DNA from 4 places in the Streptomyces sp. NBC_00386 genome. Region 2 is predicted to be linked to each of the others. Evidence: riboswitches for the same ligand, from Rfam matches in the RefSeq annotation. Region 2 holds a riboswitch; each other region holds the start of a gene.
What was found. Region 2 has a riboswitch for cyclic di-AMP ahead of OG780_RS39435 (C40 family peptidase). Riboswitches for the same ligand answer to the same signal wherever they lie in the genome.
Positions count from the first base shown of each region.

Region 1: another riboswitch for cyclic di-AMP. It lies ahead of OG780_RS11265 (M23 family metallopeptidase); the one in region 2 lies ahead of OG780_RS39435 (C40 family peptidase).
Region 3: another riboswitch for cyclic di-AMP. It lies ahead of OG780_RS22290 (M23 family metallopeptidase); the one in region 2 lies ahead of OG780_RS39435 (C40 family peptidase).
Region 4: another riboswitch for cyclic di-AMP. It lies ahead of OG780_RS17975 (transglycosylase SLT domain-containing protein); the one in region 2 lies ahead of OG780_RS39435 (C40 family peptidase).

Region 1 is NZ_CP107950.1:2,600,608-2,605,325, reverse strand. It holds gene OG780_RS11270 (M16 family metallopeptidase) at 1-1,326, shown strand, start outside; cyclic di-AMP (ydaO/yuaA leader) riboswitch at 1,542-1,701, shown strand; gene OG780_RS11265 (M23 family metallopeptidase) at 1,714-2,481, shown strand; gene OG780_RS11260 (GntR family transcriptional regulator) at 2,678-3,370, shown strand; gene OG780_RS11255 (HPr family phosphocarrier protein) at 3,598-3,879, opposite strand; gene OG780_RS11250 (bifunctional acetate--CoA ligase family protein/GNAT family N-acetyltransferase) at 4,055-4,718, shown strand, end outside.
Region 2 is NZ_CP107950.1:9,011,630-9,016,347, reverse strand. It holds gene OG780_RS39440 (hypothetical protein) at 1-280, shown strand, start outside; gene OG780_RS39435 (C40 family peptidase) at 376-2,238, opposite strand; cyclic di-AMP (ydaO/yuaA leader) riboswitch at 2,246-2,417, opposite strand; gene OG780_RS39430 (hypothetical protein) at 2,918-3,148, shown strand; gene OG780_RS39425 (dienelactone hydrolase family protein) at 3,292-4,038, opposite strand; gene OG780_RS39420 (hypothetical protein) at 4,163-4,336, opposite strand; gene OG780_RS39415 (beta-glucanase) at 4,513-4,718, opposite strand, start outside.
Region 3 is NZ_CP107950.1:5,051,489-5,056,206, reverse strand. It holds gene OG780_RS22300 (PrsW family intramembrane metalloprotease) at 1-730, shown strand, start outside; gene OG780_RS22295 (aldo/keto reductase) at 828-1,772, opposite strand; gene OG780_RS22290 (M23 family metallopeptidase) at 1,905-2,939, opposite strand; cyclic di-AMP (ydaO/yuaA leader) riboswitch at 2,951-3,107, opposite strand; gene OG780_RS22285 (PP2C family protein-serine/threonine phosphatase) at 3,412-4,548, opposite strand.
Region 4 is NZ_CP107950.1:4,112,737-4,117,454, reverse strand. It holds gene OG780_RS17980 (HAD family hydrolase) at 370-1,179, shown strand; gene OG780_RS17975 (transglycosylase SLT domain-containing protein) at 1,378-2,139, opposite strand; cyclic di-AMP (ydaO/yuaA leader) riboswitch at 2,144-2,304, opposite strand; partial or broken gene OG780_RS17970 (CocE/NonD family hydrolase) at 2,746-4,718, opposite strand, start outside.

The DNA of each region.
Region 1 (4,718 bases), 6.4 Mb from region 2:
GCGTTTCCCGCCCCCGAGCGGGGCACCCTGGACAACGGTCTGACCGTGCTGCGCTGCCATCGCCCCGGCCAGCAGGTCGTGGCCGTCGAGGTGAACCTCGACGCGCCGCTGGACGCCGAGCCGGCGGGCCTGGACGGCATCGCCACGATCATGGCGCGCGCCTTCTCCGAGGGCACCGACAAGCACTCGGCCGAGGACTTCGCCGCCGAACTGGAGCGCTGCGGCGCCACGCTCGACGCGCACGCCGACCACCCCGGTGTGCGCCTGTCCCTCGAAGTGCCCGTCTCGCGCCTGGCCAAGGCCCTCGGCCTGCTCGCCGACGCCCTGCGGGCCCCCGCGTTCGCGGACAGCGAGGTCGAGCGGCTGGTGACCAACCGGCTGGACGAGATCCCGCACGAGACGGCCAATCCCGCCCGCCGTGCCGCCAAAGAGCTCTCCAAGGAGCTGTTCCCGGCGAGCGCGCGCATGGCGCGCCCGCGGCAGGGCACCGAGGAGACCGTCCAGAACATCGACTCGTCGGCCGTTCGCGCGTTCTACGAGAGGCACGTGCGCCCCGTCACGGCCACTGCCGTCGTCGTCGGTGACCTGACCGATGTCGATCTCGACGAACTGCTCGCCGACACGCTCGGCTCCTGGACCGGCTCGGCCGCCCAGCCGCGCCCCGTGCCGCCGGTGAGCGCCGACGACACCGGCCGCGTGATCATCGTCGACCGCCCCGGCGCCGTCCAGACGCAGCTGCTCATCGGCCGGGTCGGCGCCGACCGGCACGACCGCGTGTGGCCCGCGCAGGTCCTCGGCACCTACTGCCTCGGCGGCACCCTCACCTCGCGCCTGGACCGCGTCCTGCGCGAGGAGAAGGGCTACACCTACGGCGTGCGGGCGTTCGGACAGGTCCTGCGCTCCGCGCCGGACGGCACGGGAGCCGCGATGCTCGCCATCAGCGGCTCGGTCGACACCCCCAACACCGGTCCTGCGCTCGACGACCTGTGGACGGTGCTGCGCACCCTCGCGGCCGAGGGTCTGACCGACGCGGAGCGCGACGTCGCCGTGCAGAACCTGGTGGGTGTCGCGCCCCTCAAGTTCGAGACGGCCGCGGCGGTCGCGAGCACGCTCGCGGACCAGGTCGAGCAGCACCTGCCGGACGACTATCAGGCGACGCTCTACCGGCAACTGGCCGCCACCGGCACCGTGGAGGCCACCGCGGCGGCCGTGAGCGCCTTCCCGACGGACCGTCTGGTGACCGTCCTGGTGGGCGACGCGGCGCAGATCGCGGAGCCGGTCAGGGCCCTCGGAATCGGTGAAGTCACCGTGGTGGCCGCCGAGTAGAACCCGTGCGACGCGGGAGGGCCCTGACGGCTGAAGAGCCGTCAGGGCCCTCCCTTTTCCGGAAGCCGTTCCCAAGATGTCCGTATTCGTATGACGGTCACCCTTCTGCCCTGTGGGATACGTTACAAAAATCGTGATCCGTTTGTTGTTCGAAAGTTGCCCCGCTTAGCGTCAGTGCGGCTGTTCGTCACGCAGTGCGCCGCGCCCGCGGCACCGGACAGTCATCGCCGAGTCCCCCATGACGCGAGTCAGGGGAGCCGGGGACCCACACGTAGTCCCTGGGGTGAATCGGACGCCCTCTCCGGAGGGGGCCCGTAGGAGACCTTCCTGCTCCGAACCCGTCAGCTAACCCGGTAGGCGAGAGGGAAGGAAAGGATCAGCCCCTACATGGCGTTCACCTGTGGCACCGGCAAGCACCGTCGTACGAGCCGCGTGCACAGCACGACCACCACGACCGCCGTCGGGGTCGCGGCGCTCACCACCACCGGTGTCATCGGAACCCTGGCCGCCCCCGCGTTCGCCGCGGAAACCTCCGTCGAGCAGACCGGGCTGACCCAGACCGTCACCCTCAACGACACGGTCGCCGACCAGATCGACGCCCAGGCCTTCGCGCAGCTGCGCGCCGCCGACGAGGCCGCCGCGCGCAAGCAGGCCGAGCAGACCGCGCGCAAGCAGGCCGCGGAGCAGGCCCAGGAGCTGCGCGAGACCAAGGAGCGCGCCGCCCGCGAGGCCGAGCGCAAGCGTCTGAACACGTTCGTCATGCCGATCACCGGTTCGTACGTCTCCACCGGCTACCAGGCCAGCAGCAGCCTCTGGTCCTCCGGCAGCCACACCGGAGTCGACTTCCACGCCGCGTCCGGCACCTCGGTCCACGCCGTCGGCTCCGGCACGGTCGTCACGGCCGGCTGGGGCGGCGCCTACGGCAATCAAGTCGTGATCAAGATGCACGACGGCACGTACACCATGTACGGCCACCTCTCGTCCATCGGTGTGTCCGTGGGGCAGACGGTCACTCCGGGGCAGCAGATCGCTCTCTCGGGGGACACCGGCAACACCACCGGTCCCCACCTTCACTTCGAGGCCCGTACGACCGCCGAGTACGGATCGGACATGGACCCGGTCGCGTACCTGCGCTCGCACGGCGTCAACGTCTGACGACCGCTTCGCGGCTTCTTCGCCGCTTTCGATGCCCCGGCTCACCGAGCCGGGGCATCGTCGTTTCCAGATGCCGTCTGTCCAAAAAATATCCATGGATTCAGGCCTGCCATCGGAAATTCAGGCTTCCTGCAATAGAGTCACTGAACAAGCGTCAATCGACGGCGTTTCACGGGGATTAAAGCGGAGGTCGGTCATGCGTATTCCGGCGCACTCGGTGTGCACGGCGATCCGTGACGACATCGTCGCGGGTGTCTACGAGCGCGGCGGCCGCCTCACCGAGGAACTGCTCGCACGCCGATACGGCGTCTCTCGCGTCCCCGTGCGCGAGGCCCTGCGCACGCTGGAGGCCGAGGGGTTCGTGGTCACCCGCCGGCACGCGGGCGCGTGTGTCGCGGAGCCCTCCGAGCTGGAGGCCGCGGACCTCCTGGAGATGCGCATGCTGCTGGAACCGCTGGGTGCCGCGAGGGCCGCGCAGCGGCGCACGGAGGCCCACCTGAAGGTGCTGCGGGGTCTGGTCAGGCTGGGGCAGGAGCGCTCCAGGCGAGGCCACAGCGAGGATCTGCGCTCGTTGGGCGGCTGGTTCCACGAGACGCTCGCGCAGGCGTCCGGCAGCCCCGCGCTCACCTCGACGCTCGCCCAGCTGCGCCACAAGATCGCCTGGATGTACTCGGTGGAGGCGCCGGCCGACCCCGCGGAATCCTGGGCGGAGCACGGCGGCATCGTGGACGCGGTCGCCCGCGGGGACAGTGAGCGGGCCCGCGCGATCACGGCCCTGCACACCGAGCGCGCCACGGCCGCGCACCGGCTCCGATTTCCCGGCGGCGACCGGCCGGACCGTGTGAGAAGTTCGCAACATCCCGTAAACATGACGGGCCCGCGTCATTAACACGGGCGCCGTATACAAAGAGGGATATTCGGCAGGGGCTCATTTCTGATGCCCTTTTATGCGTGTGTCCGGAATTTCGGCGCACGCCATTCCCGCGGCCATGGCGCGAGGTCGTACGTGGCATGTGGGGAATTTCCGAGCGAGGGTACGGAAAAACGGCCGAGCCGCGCCACCCGGCGAAGGGGAGCGCGGCTCGGCCGTGTGAGTCCACGTGCCTCGTGGGCGGCTCAGACGGTCTCGGGGAGTTCGTCGAGCCCCTCGGCGACCAGCTTCGCCAGACGGTCGAGAGCGGCATCCGCGCCCTCGGAGTCCGACGTGAGGACGATCTCCTCGCCGCCCTGGGCGCCCAGGCCGAGGACCGCGAGCATGGAGGCCGCGTTGACGGGGTTCCCGTCGGCCTTGGCGATCGTCACGGGGATGCCGGAAGCCGTGGCGGCCCGGACGAAGATGGAGGCGGGGCGGGCATGGAGGCCCTCGGTCCAGCCGACGTTGACGCGGCGCTCAGCCATGTGATGCTGCCCTTCGGGTGTTCAAGGTTGTCTAGACCATTCTTTCATATCGCGAGGCGTGCCCGAACGGTCCCGGACCTCACCCGCCGCGGTGTCGGCCGAGGACCCGCTCCGACGCCCGTCACCCTCAGACTGCCTCGCGCCGTTGTCGTACGCGAGCCGTACTCTGGGGCCCATGCAGACCTCGGCGGACCGGCACGAGTACCCAGCCCACTGGGAGGCCGACGTGGTGCTGCGCGACGGCGGCACCGCACGCATCAGGCCCATCACCGTCGACGACGCCGAACGCCTGGTCAGCTTCTACGAGCAGGTGTCGGACGAGTCGAAGTACTACCGCTTCTTCGCGCCCTATCCGCGGCTGTCCGCCAAGGACGTCCACCGCTTCACCCACCACGACTTCGTGGACCGCGTGGGCCTCGCGGCCACGGTGGGCGGCGAGTTCATCGCCACCGTGCGCTACGACCGGATCAACGCGGACGGCATGCCCGCCTCCGCGCCCGCCGACGAGGCCGAGGTCGCCTTCCTCGTGCAGGACGCCCACCAGGGCCGCGGTGTCGCCTCCGCGATGCTCGAGCACATCGCCGCGGTGGCCCGCGAGCGCGACATCCGCCGCTTCGCCGCCGAGGTGCTGCCCGCCAACAACAAGATGATCAAGGTGTTCACGGACGCCGGATACACCCAGAAGCGCAGCTTCGAGGACGGTGTCGTACGCCTGGAGTTCGACCTCGAACCCACCGACCGGTCCCTGGCCGTGCAGCGCGCGCGGGAACAGCGCGCCGAGGCCCGCTCCGTGCAGCGGCTGCTCGCCCCCGGCTCCGTCGCCGTCATCGGCGCCGGGC
Region 2 (4,718 bases):
CCACGGCCTGCCGGATGCCTCCCGTGCCGACGTGGAACGCAGGCTTCGCCCCCAGGATCCGCAGAACACGGACCTGGGCGAGAGCGAGGAGCTGAGCCTGCTGACCGTCGACGAGGACAACAGGTTCTCCGTCCGGCTCGAGGTCGAGGCCGCGGACCGGAGAAGCGCCGAGGCCGAAGCCGTGCGGCTCGTCTCCGGCGCACTCCTGGACAGCGGCCTGTCCCCCGACGACGCCCCGCTGGGGCCTGCCGCCGTCACGGGGATCGACAGCGAGTTCTGACGGCACGCCACCGCGCCCGCCCTCGCGGACGACGGCACTCCACGAACGGGCCTGTACGCCCCGGACGGCGGTACGCCCCTGAGCCGGACCGGAGCTCAGACCGGACGTACGACGCTGTGGATGGCCGCCTGTCCGGCGTATTCGACCGACTCCTCGGTGATGCGCGCTCCGGGACTCGGAGCGTGGACCATCATGCCGTCACCCACGTAGAGGCCGACGTGACTCACGTTGGCGTGGAAGAAGACCAGGTCACCCGGCTGCATGGCGCCGAGGGCGACCGCCGGGCCGACCTGTGCCTGGTCCTGCGTCGCACGGGGGAGCATGACCCCGGCGCTCTTCCAGGACGCCTGCGTGAGCCCTGAGGGGTCGTACGAACCGGGTCCGGACGCTCCCCACACGCAGGGTCTGCCGACCTGAGCGCGGGCGAAGGCGACCGCCTCCGCGGCCCTGCTGTCGGGTCCGACGACCGGCGGGGCGGCGGGCGCGACGAGGCTGTCGATACTGAACCCGGGGTTCGTGTCGACGGCTCCGGGAGCGGCGGGCCACGCCTGCTGCTTGCCGGCCGTCCGCAGCGACTGCCGCCAGGCGTCGTCGGCCGGCGGGGGCGCCGGCTGGTTCGCCGGAGGCACGGGGGCCGGCTGATACGCGGCGGGACCCGGTGCCGGCTCGTACACCGGAGGCTGAGGCACCGGCTCACTCACCGGGGGCATCGGAGCCGGCTGGTACGAGCTGGGAGGGGTCGCCGTCTCGTACGCGAGGGGCAGGAGCACCGACTTGTACTCGGAGGGCGGGGGCGGCGGCTCGTACCCGAGGGGCAGGAGGACCGACTTGTACTCGCCGGTCGGGGGCGCCGCCTCGTACCCGAGGGGCAGGAGGACCGACTTGTACTCGCCGGTCGGGGGCGCCGCCTCGTACCCGAGGGGCAGGAGGACCGACTTGTACTCGCCGGTCGGGGGCGCCGCCTCGTACGCCCCGGGCATGGAGCCCGTGTCGAAGACCATGGGCATGGGCGCCGGCTGGGGTGCCGCGGGCTGGGGCGTGGGCTCGTACGGGGCGAACTGGGGCGCCGGCTGGAACACGGGTGCCTGACCGACCGAGGGGAACGTGCCGGTCTGGCCGACCGACGGGAACGAACCCGTCTGACCGACCGACGGGAAGGAGCCGGTCTGACCGACCGACGGGAACGAACCCGTCTGACCGACCGACGGGAACGAACCTGTCTGACCGACCGACGGGAAGGACGGGAGCCGGGGTTCCTCCACCGGCCGGTACTCGATCGCCGGGGCCTGCGCGACGGGCATGCTCTGCCGTGCCGCGTACCGTGCCATCAGCTCCTGTGCGGCGGCGAGCTTGCGCCGGGCGGTCTGCTTCTTGACGTGCAGCGACGACTTCTGTGAGGCGGTCTCCGGAACGGACCCCGCGGGAAGCGCCGCACGGCCCGCCGCCTCGGCTCCCGGTGCCGGGGCGCGACCGGCCGTCGTCCCGGCCGCCGGACCCGCGGTCAGCTCCAGGACGGGGCGCGCGGCCGGCTCCGAGGCCGGACCGGCGGTCAGCTCGAGCATCGGTGCCGCTGTCAACTCGGCGACAGGCCGGATGATCTGCTCCAGCTGATACACCGTCGGAAGTTCCCCCGCGGACCCCTTGGGGCCTTTCGCACCCTCCCTCGGACGGGCACTCCCGCCGCCGCGCTCCGGCTGTCTGTCGGCCGGAAGGGTGGCCGGAGCCGAGGGTCCGTACCGGGAGCGCGCCCCGTCGTACAACTGCCGCATCAGATCTTCCTGGGCGGGATCGGAACCCCCGCCCCCCTGACCGGCGCCCCGTCGGCCCGGCCTGCGGGTGGAGTTCGCCGAGGCACGGGTCCCGTTGAATTTACCGGTGGCGAGCTCCGCCTGGTCGTAGAGGGACGAGAGCCGTCGGGCGACTTCTTCGCCGCTGGGCGGGGTGCGTTCCGGCGCCATGGAGTGGTGCTCCTTCCGTCGTCCGCCTACCGGGTTAGCTGTCGGGTTCGGGCGGACGATTCCGGAAGGTATGCCCTACGGCCCCTGCCCCGTAAGGCAGTTGGCCGATTCACCCCAAGTTCGGTGGGTCCCCGGCTCCAGCTGCCACGAGGACAGGCAGGATTCGGCGGAGGCCGCGCCGCCCGGCGAGCTCCGCCGGAGGGAGTCGGGCGGCCCGGTCGCCAACTTAGCCATGTTGTGCACCCGATGTGAAGATCCACGTCCCAGATGTCCGATACATTTTCGTGACCTTCATCGCATCACCTCGCAGCGCGACGGTGAGGACACGGGCCGTGCTCGAAAAGGCCGCTGAGCAAGGATGTTGGGCGCTCGGGGCCCGATGCCCGTCCCGGCCCCGCCCCGGACGCCGCTCGGCCGGACCGCCCCGCTCCACCCCGATCGCCGGCCGACCCGCACGGGGCCGGCCCGTCCAGGTCCGCCGGTCACCCGCCCAGCCGCCCCGGATGTGTCGAAAGCGTGCACAGAACTGACGTTCCCTGGCATGTCGTTCGACATCGACGGCACCCATTGGTCACACCTTGACCAGTTCTGGCCGAGCTGGCCGGATGACCACTGCGACCACGTGCCGGCCGTACCGTCGAGGCACGTCAGACCACGAGAGCGAGTCGAGGATCCCCACGTGCACGATGCGCCGATCTATGCCCAACTGATCTCCGAACGCGGCGACATACCGACGCTCGTGCGAAGCGAGGCCCGTCGGCTGCAACGCGACTTCGAGTGGATCCTCAGCTGGGATCCGTCGACGGGCGCCCCGCTTCCCGCGTCCACCGCACGGCCGTCGTCCGGCGCCCGGCGCCCCTTCTCCCCCACCCCGGATCCCGACGACCGGCTCGACACCCGCGGCCCCTGACGGCCGGCCGAATCCGACCGGAGGCCGAGGACCGGCCGGACGTCCCTGGCGGCCATCGACCCTCGAACGCCAACCGGTGACCGTCTGCTCCATCGGCCGGCACGTCCCGGGCGGCCGATGGAGCAGCCGCTCCCGACGGGTTGTCAGAGGACGCCGGGCTCGCCGCCCGGCCGTTCGGCGGGGAGCGGGTCGAGCCCAGCGCCGATCCGGATCACCAGATCGGCGACCGTCGCACCCGTGGCCCTGTGCCAGGTCCCCGCGCGCCGGAGCATGGCATGGTCACCGCCCTCGACCCGCACGGCGTTCGCGGAGGATCCCGCCTCCACGGCCCGGCGGACGAGGGCGAACGACTCCGCGGGGTCGGTGACCCGGTCCCGGTCGCCGTGCAGCACGATGACGCGTTTGCCCCGGAGGTGGGCCACCGGCTCACCCTCCGGGCACCAGGGCGCCAGCGCCACCACGGCCCGGACCTGAGGCGCGGCCGCGGCCCGCAGGGCCGCGCGCCCGCCCATCGAATGGCCCACGAGCACGACCGGCACCTCCCCCACCAGAGCGGCGAGTTCGTCCAGTGCCCGCAGAACGTCGGCGACGGGGTCGGCGTCAACGCCGTTCCATCCCCGGTAGCGGTAGCGCACCTGCCCGACGAACGCGTTCCCGTCCGGCAGGGCCCGCGTCACGGAGCGCACGAACGGCCGCATCCGGGCGCGTGCCACATTCCACGGCCGCAACGGGTCCTTGCTGTCGACGGTTCCACCGTGAAGGATCAGTACAGCGGCACGCGCGGGACCCGCGTCCGGACGGACGACGTGACACGGCCGCAGCGCCACGGGGGCGCCGCTCGCCCCGGACCGGGACACATCATCGGCGGACATCCGCACAGAGCCTCGCATGACACCTCTCCACCTCGCGGCGCTCCCGCACGCCTCGCACCGGACCGTGAGGAGGGATCGTCTCACCGGCCACCGGTCGCCGACCACCTGCCACCCTTCATCCGGAGCCGACCAAGCCGTGGTCTCAGCCCGTGTTCTCGGGCCGCGCGCGGTAACCGTCGCGCCACTCCTGGTAGAAGCGCCAGAGGCGTGCCGCCTGTGGGCAGCGTCCCGACTCCCGTCGGCACGTGCGGCAGTTGCCGACGTGACTGATGTAGGCGGTCTCGGGGGCGTCCCGCCCCGGCTCAGGATTCGGCATGGTCCTCGGCACCTGTCGGTGCGACGCGCACCGGCGCGGCGTCGCTTCTGATGCCGTGCTTCCGCGCCAAGGGCCTCGGCGGATGCACCTGCCGAGGACTCTGGTGCCCGGCCCGCGGATCTCAGTGGCCGGCGTGCGGCTTCCGGGCTCCCGCCGACGGCCGCCCGGTTCCCGTCTCAGTCGAGGAGGTCGGCGCCGTACTCCTCCGTTGCGGGGAAGGGCCTGCCGACCCGGGACCTGCGGACTGTCAGCCGGGCCACCTCGAAGTCCATCTCGAAGGCCTCGGGAGGCGGCGGCGGGTGGTAACGCCCGGCGCATACGGACAGGTTGACGATGAGATAGGCGTGCCAGGATCTGCCCACTCCGCGCCGGTCGTCGAAGA
Region 3 (4,718 bases), 4.0 Mb from region 2:
GACGTTCTTCGTCCGCGTGGTGATGTCGCCCTTCGCGCATCCGCTGTTCACCGTGCTGACCGGCATCGGCTTCGGCGTCGCGGCGCTGTCCGCGGAACGCCAGCACGCGCGCAGGGTGCTGCTGCCCCTCACCGGACTGCTGCTCGCGATGGGCATGCACGCGATCTGGAACGGCTCGGCGGGTTTCGGCCGGTTCGGGTTCTTCGGTGTGTACGCGGCGTTCATGGTGCCCGTGTTCGGGCTGCTGACCTGGCTGGTCGTCTGGACCCGGCAGCGCGAGCTGCGGACCGTGCGCGCCGAACTGCCCGTGTACACCGCCGCCGGCTGGCTGGGCGCGGCCGAGCCGTGGGTCCTCGGCTCGATGCGGGCGCGGCAGCTCGCGCGCGAGTGGGCCGGCCACCACTTCGGGAAGAGCGCGGAACGCTCGGTGGCGGAGTACGAGGCGTACGCGACCTCGCTGGCGTTCCTGCGCCACCGGGGGCGCCGGGGTCGTGCGGGCGCCGACTTCGTCGTACGGGAGCGCGAGTTGCTCGACGAGCTGTGGCGCCGCCGGGAGATCGCCCGTCCGGCCCTCGCCTACGCGGCCCGCGCCACGGCACCGCTGCCCGCACCGCCGCCCTGGCCGGCCCCCGGGTACGGCTACATCGCCCCGCCGGCCCGGCCCTACGGCCCGCCGGCACAGGCATCCGCGCCGGTCCCGTATCCCGCGTACAACCCGTACCGCTCCTAGGGCCTGTCGCCCGGGACCGGCGTGGATACCACCGCTCCCCCACACCCGCGCCACGGACCGGTGGGGACCCGGGGTCCGCGCGCCCGCGCTACGGCCGTTACACCGACGCCTGCGTCAAGCGCGTCAGTTCCTCGTCCGTCAGCACCAGGTCCGCGACCCCCAGCAGGGCCGGGAGCTGCTCCACGGTGCGGGCGGAGGCGATGGGCGCGGCGACCGTCGGCTGTGCGGCCAGCCAGGCGAGGGCGACCGTCGGGACGGCGACGCCGTGGGCCGCGGCGATCTCGTCGAGGGCGGCGAGGACCAGCGGCCCGCGTTCCGTGTCGAGGTGCTTGGCCGCGCCCGCGGCCCGGGCCGAGTCGACCGTCGTGCCGGGGCGGTACTTGCCGGTGAGGAAACCGGAGGCGAGCGCGAAGTACGGGACGGCGGCCAGACCGGCCCGGGAGGCGACCTCCAGCAGGGAGCCCTCGTAGGTGTCGCGCGAGACGAGGTTGTAGTGCGGCTGGAGCGCGACGTACCGCGCGAGGCCCTCGCGGTCGGAGAACTCCAGGGACTCCCGCAGCCGCTCCGGAGAGATGTTGGAAGCGGCTATGTGCCGCACCTTGCCGGCCGTCACCAGCTCGTCGAGGGCGCCGATGATCTCTTCGACCGGCACGTCCGGCTTGTCGAAGTGCGTGTAGTAGAGGTCGATGTGGTCGGTGCCCAGGCGGCGCAGCGACGCGTCGGCCGCGGCCTTGATGTTGGCACCGGACAGACCCGGGTACGCGGGGTGCTGGCTGACCTTGGTGGCGACCACGATGTCCTCGCGGTTGCCGCGGGTCCTCAGCCACTTGCCGATGATGGTCTCGGACTCGCCGCCCTCGTTGCCCTCGATCCAGGCGGAGTAGGAGTCGGCCGTGTCGAGGAAGTTGCCGCCGGCGGCCGCGTAGGCGTCGAGCACGGCGAAGGACCGGGTCTCGTCGGCCGTCCAGCCGAAGACGTTGCCCCCGAGGGAGAGCGGGAAGACCTCGAGGTCGGACGAACCGAGCTTGCGAAGAGAAGTCATGTACGGGCTCAACACCCGCCCCGGACGGATGTATTCCGCAATCACCGGGCCCGGCGCGCCGTCGTCCGCGCCCGGACGACCGACAGCCCTGACGTCGGGGGGGTTGACGTCAGGGCTGCCGGAGATCGGAAATCAGGGGTTGAGGCCCTTGCTCTGGAGCCACGCCATCGGGTCGATGCCGGTGGCGGCGCCGCCGGGGTGCACTTCGAGGTGCAGGTGCGGTCCGGTGACATTGCCCGTCGCGCCCACTCGCCCGATGACATCACCCGTGGCGACCTTCTGGCCCACGCTGACGCTGATGGACGACTGGTGGCAGAACCAGAGCTCCGTACCGTCGTCGAGGGTGAGGATCGTGCGGTAGCCGTACGATCCGGCCCAGCCGGCCTCGGTGATGGTGCCGCTGTGGATCGCCTTGATGAGCGTGCCGGTGGGCGCCGCGAAGTCGAGTCCGGTGTGGTAGCCGGAGGACCACATGGAGCCGGCCTCGCCGAAGGTCGAGGTCAGCGTGTACGAGGACGTCGGCAGCGAGTAGCTCTTGGCGAGCTCGGCGAGGCGCTCCTGCTCGGCCTTCGCCTTGGCCGCCTCCTCCGCCTTCTCCTTCGCGGCGTCGGCCTTGGCCTCGGCTTCGTCCTGCTGCTTGGCGGCGAGCTCGACGGCCTTCTTCGCGGCGGCCGTCTGGGCGGCCTGCTGCGTGGCGGTGTCGGCCTGGTTCTGCTGCGACTGGGCCTGCTGCATGATGCGGTCGCGCAGCGCCTCACCGGCGTCGGTGGTGCCCTGGGCCGCGTCGGCGGTGGTCAGACCGGCGTTGGTGAGCGGGGTCGTGGAGCCCTTGGGAGTGCTGGATCCGCCGTCCGAGATCAGGGCCTTCGCCGAATCGGTGACCGACGACAGGTCGGGCAGCGAGATCGAGACGGGCGGCTTGCCCGGAGCGGCGCTGGCGATACCACCCGCACCGACGGCGGCTATGACGCCGACGCCGAGAACCGTGGAGCTGCGGGCGAGTCCTCCGCCGCGCTGCTTGCCCGTGCGGTGCCGGCCGCGGACGGGAGCGACGGAATCCGCGGTGGGATTCCACTCCTCCCAGGGTCCCTCGTCCTTGCCGTAGCCGAAGGTGTGTGTTTCGTTCGGCGTGAACGAGGTTGGCTGAGCGGGCCGGTTGGACGCCACGTGGGCGCACTCCTTTCCTTCCTTGCCGCCTACCGGGTTAGCTGACGGGTTCGGAGCAGGAAGGTCTCCTACGCGCGTACGGCCACCGTGCTTCCACGGCGGAATACGCTCGATTCACCCCACGAGTTGGTTCCCCGGTTCCCTTGCGGGATTCGGCGCGTGCGCACGGAGCCACCTCTTGTGACGGCTGTAACGACCGCGCTGCGTTATCGAACGTTAATAGACCCAGGCACCGAATTCCAAGCTGTTCCGACTGATCATTAACGGCTCTTGGCCAGGACTTTGGGGTCATGAGCGATGAAAAACGGGCGAGTTGACCTCATGGTGTCGACACGGGTTTCCCTGACGGTAAGTCAGGTGCTACGCGGAGGGACACCGTCCGGTCACAGCTCGTGACCGGGGCCGGAAAAGCCGTCGCCCAGGGGGTGAAAGACCTCCCGTACAACGCGCGGCTCCCCTCGGCGAGCACCCGTCACGGGCGCCGGACGGCGAGCAGCGCCATGTCGTCCGTCAGCGCGCCGCCCGTGTGCAGGCGGGCCGCCTCGAAGAGGGCGGTCAGCAGCGCGTCGGGGCCGGGAAGGACCCGTCCGGCCAGCCAGGCGGCCGGATCGAAGAACTCCCCCCGCGCGTCGCGGGCCTCGGACAGTCCGTCGGTGTGCAGCAGCAGCGTCGTCCCGCGCGGAAATCCCTCCCGCACCGTCGGGGCGGGCAGGCTTCCCAGTTCGCTCATCCCGAGGGGCAGCGCGAAGGACTCGGCGGTGAGGGTGAGGAGCGTGCCGTCGGGACGCAGCAGCAGGGGCGGCGGGTGGCCGCGGTTGACGACGCGTACGACGTCCTCGCCGTGCGGGATCTCGGCGAGGACCGCGGTCGTGAACCCCTCGGCCGCGTCGACGCTGTCGCGCCGGGTGCCCGCGCGCGTCAGCGCCCGCTCCAGGCGCTCCGCGACGCCCTCCAGGGTCGCCTCCTGCTCGGCCGCCTCCCGGAACGCCCCGACCACCGTCGCCACGGTGGCCACCGCGGTCATCCCCTTCCCCCGTACGTCCCCGACGACCAGCCGTACACCGTGCGGGGAGTCCTGCACGGCGTACAGGTCACCGCCGATGAACGCGTCCTCCTGCGCCGCCTCGTACCGGGCCGCGACCTCCAGTCCGGCGATCCGCGCCTCGGGCTCGGGCAGCACGGCACGCTGTGCGAACTCGGCGATCTCCCGGACGGAGGCGAGCCGTTCGTCGCCGCGCCGGACGACTGTGTTGATGAGGACGGCGAGGACCGCGGCCATCGCCACGGTGACCACCTCGGTGACCGCGTCGACCTGAAGGACGATGCCGAGGACAAGGTGGGTGATGAGCACGGCGCCGACGGCGAGGACACCGGCGAGGACGGTTCCGCGCAGCGAATGGAGGGGTGCGGCGACCAGGGGCGCGGCCGCGAACAGGGGGGTCGCGGTGAATTCCGACGGGGTGAGGTAGTCGTAGACGACCCCGGCGGCGACGAACAGCACGGGCAGGATCCGGACGAAGGCGCGTGCGTACACGATCCCGCGCGGCTCCGCTCCCGCCGCCGGACCGGGCGGCGGGACGCTCCCGGACCCGCGGACACCGCGGGACAGCCGGTCCGCCCGGTCACGGGGCTGTCCGGTCCGCCACTCACCTGCCGGCTGCCCCGCCACCCGTCCAGAAGACCCGGTACGGGGGCGGCGGGCGACCGGTGTGGCCCGACCGGGGGAGGACACCGCCTGCCGGAGCGAACCGGGGCCGGCCCGGAGAACCGCGCGAACCG
Region 4 (4,718 bases), 4.9 Mb from region 2:
CGAGACTGCCCGCGGCTGTCTTGTACGGTTCCGTGGCGTGCCCCCCCCAAGGGGGGAGGAGTTCGCCTCTGCCCGGCCCAACGGGCTTCTCCGCGAACGGACTTGTCGATGTCCGGCCCCGATGGCCGACGTGGTGCGGTACGGCGGTCGAGGTGGTCTTTCGGTGAGCTGGCCTTTGTCCAGGGGGTGTTGGGGAGTTGTGGTCGGTCGTGTGCGGGAAAGTCGGTGTGGACGGAAGTGGAGCGTGGGTGATCCGAAGCGGTCGCAACGCGCTTACCACCGTGCGGTGAACGGCGTTGCTGACGGGATACCGGACGTCGTCCGGTTCAGGCCGGGCCGATGAGTCGTTCGATCCGTATTCTTCGGATCATGGCCGCTCCGACTGCATATTCACTCATCGCCACTGACCTGGACGGAACGCTGCTGCGCGGCGACGACACACTCTCCGACCGGTCACGCGCCGCGTTGGCGAAGGTGACCCGGGCGGGTGCCCGTCATCTCGTGGTCACGGGCCGACCCGCACCGCGTGTGCGACCGCTTCTCGACGAACTCGGCGGCGAGGGACTGGCGGTGTGCGGGCAGGGGGCGCAGCTGTACGACGCCGGCGCGGACCGCATGCTGTGGTCGGTGACCCTGGACAGGGAACTGGCGGAGACGGCGCTCGGCAAGATCGAGGCGGAGGTCGGGCTGCTGTACGCGGCGGTCGACCAGGACGGCGTGGACGGGCTGACGCTCATCGAGCCGGGCTATGTCATGCCGCATCCGACTCTGCCGGCGGTGCGGGTGCCGCGCCGGGACGACCTCTGGGCGGAGCCGATCAGCAAGGTGTTGCTCCGTCACCCCTCTTTGTCCGACGACGAGTTGGCGTCGGCGGCACGGGGAGTGGTCGGTTCGCTGGCGACGGTCACCATGTCCGGTCCCGGCACCGTCGAACTCCAGCCATGCGGGGTGACCAAGGCGACGGGCCTGGCTCTCGCCGCGGCGCACCTCGGGCTCACCCCGGACGCGACGCTCGCCTTCGGTGACATGCCCAATGACATCCCGATGTTCGACTGGGCGGCCCGAGGTGTGGCGATGGCCAACGCTCATCCGGAACTGAAGGCGGTGGCCGACGAAATCACCCTGTCGAACGAGGACGACGGGATCGCGGTCGTGCTGGAGCGCCTCTTCGGCTTCTAGCGGCGCCGACACGCCCGCCCGGCGCACCCACGAACGCACACCCGCCGACACATTCGGAGCGGACCCGCCGCCGCGCCCACGGACGCACACCGGCTGACGCGACCGCAACCCACCCGCCGACGCGACCGCAACGCACCCGCCGACGGGCCGGGAAGGCGCCGTCGGCGGGTGCGGATGAAGACGGGGTGCGGGGTGGGATCAGTAGGCGCCGTTGACGTTGTCGATGGAGCCGTACTTGTCGGCCGCGTAGTTGCAGGCCGCGGTGATGTTGGCGACCGGGTCGTAGATGTTCGACGACGTGCCGGCGACGTGGTACGCCTGGAACGTGGGGTCGATCACCTGGAGCAGGCCCTTGGAGGGGATGCCCGCGGCGGCGTTGGAGTCCCAGTTGTTGATGGCGTTGGGGTTGCCGGAGGACTCGCGTATCACGTTGCGGTGGATGCCGTCGTAGCTGCCCGGGATGCCCGCCTTGGCCATGACGTCCAGGGATTCCTTGATCCAGCCGTCGAGGTTGTTGGAGTACGTCTTGGCGGAGGCCTGGGTGACGGTGGTCGCCTTGGACTTGGCGACGGCGGTGGTCGCGTTCGCCGTGGTGCGGACGGTCGTCGACTTCAGCGTCTTCGTGCCCACGGTCAGCTTCAGGCCCGGACGGAGGTGGGCGGGGTTGTCACCGATGACCGCGCGGTTCGCCGCGTACAGCTTCTTCCAGCCGCCGCTCTTGGGGTACTTCTGCGCCACCTTGGAGAGCGTGTCGCCGGCGACCACCTTGTAGGTGACGAGCTGCACGTTGGGGACCACCGCGGTGTGGGCGGCCTGCGGGGCCTGCGCCGGGGTGGCGGCGCTGGCGCCGGTGGCGCTCACGAGCGGGAGGGCGAGGGCGATGCCGCCCGTTCCGGCGGCGATCATGCCCCGGGTGATGACGTTGGTCTTCTTGCGGCGGTGCTTGGCACGTACGGGCATGACGAAATGTCCTCTCCGACGCCTGCGAGGTGAGCTGTCGGGTTCGGGCGGGAGATGCCCGGCCGCGCTGTGGGCGCGGCTTCACCCCAAGCCGGTCCGGTGTGCCCGGATCGGCGGCTTACCTGTGGTTCCCCCGCTCCTGCCGTGCGTGGGTCGATGGGTTGCCGGGCGGCGGCAGGATTCGGCGATCCGCCCGGGGTCGACCAGAACGTATGCGAGAGCACATGTCCGAAACAAGATGAGATTTGACTGCGAAGATCGCTTTCTCCTGGTTAATGCGTGGGTAAAAAGTCCGATTGCGCCGGAATTGGATCCTCAACTTGCCTTTGGCAAACGGGTTGGGCCGGAGAGGGTGTGCGGCGGGGGTCCGGCTCGCCGGTGACCCAACTCACGAGACCAAAGAGCATCAAGGCGGCATGAAGGGTAATTCGGGCATTGCGCTTGCGGTGGAAGCCGCCGTTGAGCCCTTCGCGGGGTGCTGAGCGGCCCCTGGCGCGGCGGGAATTGTGGCGCGGGACACATCGAGGAGCGCGGCCGCCCGGCGGCGGGAGCGCCGCCCGGACGCGGTCCGAACCCGGGCCGGTGCGCGGTGAAGTGCGCCTCGCCTCACCGGTGTTCGGCACGAGAGTGTCCTGTCGCCGTCCGGCGCGCGGCGATATGCCAGGGCCCGCGCCGTGAGCGGGTGGCGCAGGCCCGGGCCTGGGGCGCGTGTGGATGCGTAGCGGTCCGGGGGAGTGAACTCCCGTGCCGGTGGGCCCAGTCGGCCGGCTGTGCGCGGGCGGACAGCGGGTCCGAGGTGTCGATCGTGTACGTCTCCCGGGCCTCCTCCGTGCATTCGAGGCCGTCGGGGTACACGCGGGTGCCGCCGCGCCCCGGGTCCACCTCGAGGCGCCAGGTCTCCGCGGCCACGTCGCGCAGGGCCAGACGCCGGGGGCGGGGCTCGTCCAGGGTGCCCGAGACGGTCGCGCCGAGGGGTGCGAACTGCTCCGGTTCCTCGAAGGCGACCGAGGCGTCCGACTCCGTTGCCCGTAACGGGAGTTCCAGGACGCTGCCGATCGGCTCCAGGGTGAAGCCCGCCTCCGAGCCCGGCTGGGGCCAGATCCAGGCCGGTACGCGGAGGAGAGGCCCAGCCGGATCCGGTGGCCCACCGGGAACGCGTGGCCGATGGCGTTCAGGTCGAACACCACGTTCTCCGTGGTGCCCGGTTCCCGGGGAACCGCCCGGTCGGGGCCCCGGCGCGCCGAGAGGTTCAGGGCGCCCCGGGTGGCGAGCGTGGACGCTCCGTCCGGGGCGACGTCGCACAGCCGGGCGATCACCTGGCTCCTGGGTGACGCGGACGTCAGCCGCAGATTGACCCGGGGGCGGCCCAGGACCCAGGTCTCCTCCGGCGCCTCGAACTCGAAGCAGGCCGAGCGGGTGTCCTCCTCCCGTTGGTCCGGCGGCAGGCCGGCGTCGTCGCCGGAAGGGAACAGCCGGCCCGCGTCGACCCCCGTGTGCTGCGGGGACCGGACCGGCAGCGGGGCGTCCTGGAGCGCGTACACGACCGGGGTCACCGAGGGTGAGGGCCAGGCCGGGTCACCCACCCGGCGGCCGGGGATCCGCGCGTACACCGTCGCCGGAGGGTGCGCGTCCATCACGTACGAGCGCAGAAGGGGGGACGGAGAGCGCGTCCGTCTCCTCGTCCCTGAGTCAGTGGTCCCACCGGCGCAGCGTCTCCTGGAGGAAGCCGATGGCCGGTCCAGGGGGCAGGCCCCGGTCCGGGTACTGGCGGGACCAGGGGCCGATGAGACCTCGTACGCGATCCGGCGGCAGGTTCCGCACCGGACGCAGCACGGTGTCGCGGTGCGGGTCGTGCCGGACGCCGACCGCGAGGACCGCGGCGCGGATGGCCCCGTACTCCTCGCGGAGGCTGCCGTGGCGCCAGTACGCGTCCCTGGTCCGGTGCGCCGGCCAGGTGTGCGCGGCGGGGCCGATCGCCCCCAGCCGTTTCTCCCACCTGCTCCGCCACATGCCCTCGCCCACGTGCGCGGGGTCCGGCGGGCGGGCGGCGAAGGCGAGCAGTCGGGCCGACCGGGCGTGCGTGTCGAGGGTGAGGACGGAACCTCCCGCATGGTGCACGTCGTTGTCATAGAGGTCGTCGGTCGAGCAGACCGTGACGATCACCTTGAGCGGCTCGGGCGCGCGGGCCGCGATCCGGAGGGAGTCGAAGCCGCCCCAAGCGATCCCGAACATGCCGACCCGGCCGGTGCACCAGGACTGGGCCGCCGGTCAGGAGGCCACCTCCACCCCGTCGTCCGGCTCGTTCCCCGTGTGTTCGTCCCCCGGCATCCCCTCCGAATTGCCGTGGCCGGGCACGTCCACGCGGACGGAGGCGTAGCCGTGCCCGGCGTACCAGGGATGGCACTGCTGGTCGCGCGGGGCTCCAGTCGGTCAGGCGGTACGGGAGGTGCTCCAGGAGCGCGGGTACGGGCTCCTCGGCCGGCGGCCGTCAGATCCGGGCGTACAGACGGGTGCCGTCCGAGAGAGGGATGAGGACGTCCTCGTGAGTGGTCTCGTAAGGGAAGGACGTACGGATGTGC